DNA from 3 places in the Bradyrhizobium japonicum USDA 6 genome. Region 2 is predicted to be linked to each of the others. Evidence: predicted binding sites of a transcription regulator. Region 2 holds the regulator's gene; each other region holds the start of a gene.
What was found. Region 2 encodes HrcA, which represses chaperone genes, less so after heat shock. Its sites were predicted from a motif close to GTTAGCACTCNCNNNNNGNGAGTGCTAAC; they were not measured.
Positions count from the first base shown of each region.

Region 1: BJ6T_RS08575 (co-chaperone GroES) is a predicted target of HrcA. The motif match lies at 1,197-1,225, and genes of this name have one in related genera.
Region 3: BJ6T_RS19795 (co-chaperone GroES) is a predicted target of HrcA. The motif match lies at 1,140-1,168, and genes of this name have one in related genera.

Region 1 is NC_017249.1:1,840,929-1,843,191, reverse strand. It holds gene BJ6T_RS08585 (protein phosphatase CheZ) at 1-225, shown strand, start outside; gene BJ6T_RS08580 (hypothetical protein) at 468-986, opposite strand; gene BJ6T_RS08575 (co-chaperone GroES) at 1,316-1,612, shown strand; gene groL (chaperonin GroEL) at 1,721-2,263, shown strand, end outside.
Region 2 is NC_017249.1:662,612-664,874, reverse strand. It holds gene grpE (nucleotide exchange factor GrpE) at 1-276, opposite strand, end outside; gene hrcA (heat-inducible transcriptional repressor HrcA) at 373-1,461, opposite strand; gene rph (ribonuclease PH) at 1,630-2,263, shown strand, end outside.
Region 3 is NC_017249.1:4,238,215-4,240,477, forward strand. It holds gene groL (chaperonin GroEL) at 1-737, opposite strand, end outside; gene BJ6T_RS19795 (co-chaperone GroES) at 783-1,097, opposite strand; gene BJ6T_RS19800 (usg protein) at 1,500-1,787, shown strand; gene BJ6T_RS19805 (cupin domain-containing protein) at 1,950-2,263, shown strand, end outside.

The DNA.
Region 1 (2,263 bases), 1.2 Mb from region 2:
GACCTGACCGGCCAGCGCATCAGCAAGGTCATGACCACGATGAAGTTCATCGAGCAGCACATCAATGCGATGATGGAGATCTGGGGCGGCGTCGACGCGATCAAGGCCCATGTGCCCGCGCCGGCCGACACCCGCAGCGAGGACGAAAAGCTCCTCAACGGCCCCAAGCTCGCCGGCGACGTCGGCCACGCCTCGCAGGACGACATCGACGCGCTGTTCGACTGATCGGGCGCGGCAGAGAGAAAAACAAAACGCCGGCCCTGGAGCCGGCGTTTTTGTTTTTGGAGTTGCTGCTGCGATCTTTCTTCCTTCTCCCCGTGCGGGAGAAGGTGGCGCGAAGCGCCGGATGAGGGGTTGCTTCCGCGAATTCAAATGAGAGTTGGACTCGGGGAGAGAGACCCCTCACCCGTCTCGCCGCTTCGCGGCGAGCCACCCTCTCCCGCAAGGGGAGAGGGGAAGTCAGATCATCACGCCCTCGGCGCGCAGCGGACGTAGACCATGTTGCCGTAGCGGGTGGCGGCGTCCTTGTCGATGAAGCGGGTGATCAGGACGCGGCCGTCGAAGGAGACGATCTCGCGGTCCTGCTCGCCGGGGGTGGGACCCGCCGGGCCGATGTAATTCTTGCCGCTGGGCGAGCCCTTCAGCCGCAGCTCCTGCGGCGTCGCCTGGTCGGCGAGATGCATGATCACGCCGCCGGAGGAACCGGCGGTGATCACGTAGGGGTTCTTGCACTGCGCCCGGGCCGCGGCCTCGGTGCGGGCGCGGTCGGCCGGGTTCTGGAACGAGGCGAGACCCCAGCGGCCGACGATCTCGTCGGCGCGGATGCTCGCCGGCATTTCCGGACCCGCGCCGGGCTCGGCCTCGGGCGGCGGCGACGACGAGAAGGACGGCAGGCTCATACCGCCGCCGCAGGCGCCAAGCAGCAGCGCCAGGCAGGAGGCGGCCACCAGATTGGCAACCGTGCGTGCGTGAGCTGAACTGATCATGACATTCCCCCGAGCAAACCGTCCCCCAAACAAGACCCCGACCGCATCCCTGCCGCAGCCAAGCGCAAAACCGCTGTCGGAGCAATGACGTCCTTTATACGCCAGCGCGACCAATAAGTTTCTCTAGACACGATCCTATATCCGCCTCACCAATCGCTTAACCACCCTTGCTTGACAGGATCGCGGCCAAGCCATATTTCCGGGCGCACTATTAGCACTCGGAAAGCCCGATTGCTAAGCGCGCCGTTCGATCCTCGGCAAGAGGGTGGACGGACGCCGCCCCTACCCACTTCCATTCCTTCCGAAGCGAGCCTCCAAAGGGAAACGTCATGGCTAAATCCAAATTTCGTCCGCTGCATGACCGTGTCGTGGTCAAACGTATCGACGCCGAGGAAAAGACCAAGGGCGGCATCATCATTCCGGACACCGCCAAGGAAAAGCCGTCCCAGGGCGAGGTCGTCGCCGTCGGCCCCGGCGGCCGCGACGAGGCCGGCAAGCTGATCCCGATCGACCTCAAGGTCGGCGACCGCGTGCTGTTCGGCAAGTGGTCGGGCACCGAGGTCAAGATCGACAACGAAGAGCTCCTGATCATGAAGGAGTCGGACATCATGGGTGTCATGGCCTAAGGCCGTCAGCCTGAACAGCCGCTGAATGTCATGCCCGGATCGCGCGATCCGGGCATTCGGTCATTCCGCAAGCGGCAGACACGTCACGAAACACGAGGGATTGAAGAAATGGCTGCCAAAGACGTCAAGTTTTCCGGAGACGCGCGCGAACGCATGCTGCGCGGCGTCGACATTCTCGCCAACGCCGTCAAGGTGACGCTCGGTCCGAAGGGCCGCAACGTCGTCATCGAGAAGAGCTTCGGCGCACCCCGCATCACCAAGGACGGCGTCACCGTCGCCAAGGAGATCGAGCTCGAGGACAAGTTCGAGAACATGGGCGCGCAGATGCTGCGCGAAGTCGCCTCCAAGACCAACGACACCGCTGGCGACGGCACCACCACGGCGACCGTGCTGGCCCAGGCCATCGTGCGCGAAGGCGCCAAGGCGGTTGCCGCCGGCATGAACCCGATGGACCTCAAGCGCGGCATCGACACCGCGGTTACGGCGGTGATCAAGGACATCGAGAAACGCGCCAAGCCGGTCGCCGCCTCCTCCGAGGTCGCCCAGGTCGGCACCATCTCGGCCAACGGCGATGCCGCCATCGGCAAGATGATCGCCCAGGCGATGCAGAAAGTCGGCAACGAGGGCGTCATTACCGTCGAGGAGAACAAG
Region 2 (2,263 bases):
CGCACGCTGGAGATTGTCGGCGATGTCGAGCACGTCGCGGGCAAAGCCGGTGATGCCGTAGAGCCGGGCGTCGGCGACTTCCTTGGTGGTGCGCTTGCGCAGATTTTCCATCTCGGCCAGCGTCCGCAGCATGCGGTCACGCGCCTCGGCGACTTCTTTCTGCAACAGCTCGACCGAGCCGGGCTCCGGATCGTCGGGCATGATGTAGGGTTTTGACACCACGGGCTCGTCGGTCGGCGGGGTCGTGTCGTCGGGCTGCCGGTCTCGATCGGTCATCGGCTCTCTTCTCGAACTCGTCTCAAGGGATTGTTGGCCCGGATATCGTGCCTAAGCTGACGAAAATCAAGCGCCCGTGATCGGAGGAAACGCCGGTCAGCCCCCCAGGAGGCGACTGACGATGCGCGCGGCGTAGTCCACGGTCGGGATCACGCGGGCATAATTCAGCCGCGTCGGCCCGATCACACCCAAAACGCCGACGATGTGGCCGGCGGCATCCCGATAGGGCGAGATGATGGTGGAGGAGCCTGACAAGGAAAACAGTTTGTTCTCCGAGCCGATGAAGATCCGCACGCCCTCGGCGGTCTCGGCGCGCCCCAGAAGGTCGATCACGCCACGCTTGGTCTCGAGATCGTCGAACAGCAGGCGAACACGCTCCAGATCCTCCAGCGCGTGCAGATCCTCGAGCAGATTGGCGTGGCCGCGAACGATGAGCTGGCGGTCCTCGTTCTCGCCGCCGGACCAGCTCGCAATGCCGGCCGAAATCACCTTTTGCGTCAGCTGGTCGAGCTCGGCACGGGCTTCGCCGAGCGCGGTTTCGAGCTCGAGCCGCGCCTCTGCCAGCGTGCGGCCACGGATCCGCGCATTGAGGAAATTACCGGCTTCCGTGAGCGCCGAGGAGGGAACTCCCGGCGGCAGCGACAGCACGCGGTTTTCGACCTGACCGTCCTCGCCGACCAGGATCACCAGCGCCTTCTCGGGTTCCAGCCGGACGAATTCGATGTGTTTCAGCCGCGCATTGGATTTCGGGGTCAGCACGACCGCTGCGGCGCGGGTGAGACCGGACAGCCGCGTCAGCGCCTGGTCCAGCGCCGCCTCGACCGACTGCGCCTGACCAACGGAGGTGAGCTGGCTCTGGATCGACTGCCGCTCGGCGTCATTGAGGTCGCCGACCTGCATCAGGGCATCGACGAAGAAGCGCAGGCCGAGTTCCGTCGGCAAGCGGCCGGCGGAGGTGTGGGGCGCATAGATCAGGCCGAGCTGTTCCAGGTCGGCCATGACATTTCGAACCGAGGCCGGCGACAGCGGCATCGCGATCAGCCGCGAAATATTGCGCGAGCCGACCGGCTCGCCGGTCGCGAGATAGCTTTCGACAATTTGACGAAAGATGTCGCGGGAACGCTCGTTGAGCTGGGCGAGGCCTGCGCGCGGCGCGATCAGATGGATCGGATCGTGATGGGCCACGGACGGTAACTCCTCTCAGACGCTTATAATTTGTCCATCCCGGAGGGTTCTGACAAGCGTGGCCTTTGCGGGGTGGAAAACCCGGGGTGAAAAAGCCTTGCCGCCCACCCTCACCCCACCTACAAGCACCGCGAATAGCCCTTTTCCGAGAGTTTTGGAGGATTTCCCATGCGGCCAAGCCGCCGTGCGCCCGACGAATTGCGCCCCGTGACGCTGGAGCGCGGCGTGGTCAAATATGCGGAAGGCTCCTGCCTGGTGAAATTCGGCGACACCCATGTGCTGGTCACCGCCACGCTGGAAGACCGCCTGCCGCCGTGGCTGAAGGGCCAGGGCCGCGGCTGGGTCACCGCCGAGTACGGCATGCTGCCGCGCGCGACCTCCGAACGCACCCGCCGCGAGGCCTCCGCCGGCAAGCAAAGCGGCCGCACCGTCGAGATTCAGCGCCTGATCGGCCGCTCGCTTCGCACCATCGTCGATCTCGAAGCGCTCGGTGAGCGCCAGATCACGGTCGATTGCGACGTGCTCCAGGCCGACGGCGGCACGCGCACGGCCTCGATCACCGGTGCCTGGGTCGCGCTCGCCGATTGCATCAACTGGATGAAGGCGCGCAACATGATCAAGGCCAAGGTGCTGCGCGACAACGTCGCCGCGATCTCCTGCGGCATCTACAACGGCACGCCCGTGCTCGACCTCGACTATGCCGAGGATTCGGAAGCCCAGACCGACGCCAATTTCGTCCTGACCGGCGACGGCCGCATCATCGAGGTGCAGGGCACCGCGGAACGTGAACCGTTCACACAGG
Region 3 (2,263 bases), 3.6 Mb from region 2:
GGCTTGCCGGTCTGCACCACGGCCTCGAGCAGCGGCAGCAGCTCGTTCAGCGAGGAGAGCTTCTTCTCGTTGATGAGGATGTAGGCGTCGTCCATCTCAACGCGCATCTTGTCGGCGTTGGTGACGAAGTAGGGCGAGATGTAGCCGCGGTCGAACTGCATGCCCTCGACGACGTCGAGCTCGGTCTCCAGCGACTTGGCTTCCTCGACGGTGATGACACCCTCGTTGCCGACCTTCTTCATGGCGTCGGCGAGGAACTTGCCGATCTCCGCGTCGCCGTTGGCCGAGATGGTGCCGACCTGGGCGATCTCGTCGTTCGAGGTGACTTTCTTGGAGTTCTTGACGAGGTCCGCAACGACGGCTTCGACCGCGAGGTCGATACCGCGCTTGAGGTCCATCGGGTTCATGCCGGCGGCAACCGACTTGGCGCCTTCGCGCACGATCGCCTGGGCCAGCACGGTGGCGGTGGTGGTGCCGTCGCCGGCCGCGTCAGCGGACTTCGAAGCGACTTCGCGCACCATCTGTGCGCCCATGTTCTCGAACTTGTCCTCGAGCTCGATCTCCTTGGCGACGGTGACGCCGTCCTTGGTGATGCGGGGAGCGCCGAACGACTTGTCGAGCACGACGTTGCGGCCCTTCGGACCGAGCGTGACCTTCACCGCGTTGGCGAGGATGTCGACGCCGCGAAGCATCTTGTCGCGCGCATCGACGGAGAATTTGACTTCTTTAGCTGCCATCTGGATTTTTCCTTGAGGGGTGTGGCTGGGTGAGAGAGGGGGCTCTTAGGCCGCCTTCTTCTTGGAAGCGGGGACGTCGAGGACGCCCATGATGTCGCTTTCCTTCATGATCAGCAGATCGACGCCGTCGATCTTGACTTCAGTGCCGGACCACTTGCCGAACAGCACGCGGTCGCCGACCTTCAGGTCGATCGGGATCAGCTTGCCGGCTTCGTCGCGGCCACCGGGACCAACGGCGACGACTTCGCCCTGGGAGGGCTTTTCCTTGGCAGTGTCGGGAATGATGATGCCGCCAGCGGTCTTCTCTTCTGCGTCGATGCGCTTGACCACGACGCGGTCGTGAAGCGGACGGAATTTCATGCAGTCCTCCTAAGTATTTGCACGAGTTGGGAATTTTTGGTCGTTAGCAGTCTGTGCCCGCGAGTGCTAGCACAGGCGAGGCTGAAATAGGACAGGAATTTTGCGGGGGCAAGGGCTTCTAGCAGAAAAATCGGCACTCTGAAGGCCCGGGTGCCAAAATCTCTTTACCATCGTTAACCGGCCTTGGAGGCCCCTTCGAAGCCCCTCGGATGACCGTATTAGCACGGAGCCGCCTCTGCTGCTAAAGCATTGAATTTCAACAACTTGTTAAACTTTTAGGCTTGAGATGAATTGTCAGTTTGCGTCACATATCTCTCATGTGAGCGCATCAGTTCCGGGTGGCTCGTAAGGCGCACACCGACCAAGCCGCCCCTTGAATGCGCTCCTGCAAAGGAGGTTGGCATGGGCTTGCGGAGTGGGGGCGTTTCCGAGGATTTCCGGAAACAGCTTTTGGGTTACGGGCTGACGACGGCGCAAATTCTCTATCGGATGCCCGATCATCCCTCGCTTCTCCAGACCTACGTCTGGCAGAACTACGACATGTTTCCGAAATTTCCGGCGCTGAAGGATTTCCTGGCGTTCTGGCAGGAGAAGCTCGACGGTCCGCTCCATTCGGTCACCGTCGCGCATTCCAAGCTGATCAAGCCGGCCGAGCTGCGCGCCGTGGATGGCGTGTTCCGGCTGCATTGAACGGCACGCTGGCATCGTAGGGCGGGCAAAGGCGCGCTTGCGCGCCGTGCCCACCGTCTCTCCGCGATTGCGTCTGGCAATGGTGGGCACGCTTTCGCTTTGCCCACCCTACGATATCTCGTTCTGTGCTAGCTTCCTCCCATAACAACAGGGAGGCGGCCCATGGCCAAGAAAGCAAAATCGCGCAGCGCGACCCAGGCCGCGGTGAAGAAGCGGAGCGGAGCCAAGGCCGCGGCACGATCCTCGGCGCGCAAGGCGGTGAAGGCGAAGGCGCGCACGACACCGGCAAAGGCCGCTCCGAAAAAATCCGCGCGTCCCAAGCAGCGCATCGCCATCAGCCATCACCGCGAGGAAGACTTCAAGGCCGACGGCCTGCGCGCCTACGCCAAGTACCGCGACCTCGGCATTGCCGAAGCCAGCCACGGTCTCGCGCAAGCCCACGTGATCCGCCTGCAAGGCCCCTGCGATCCGAACGA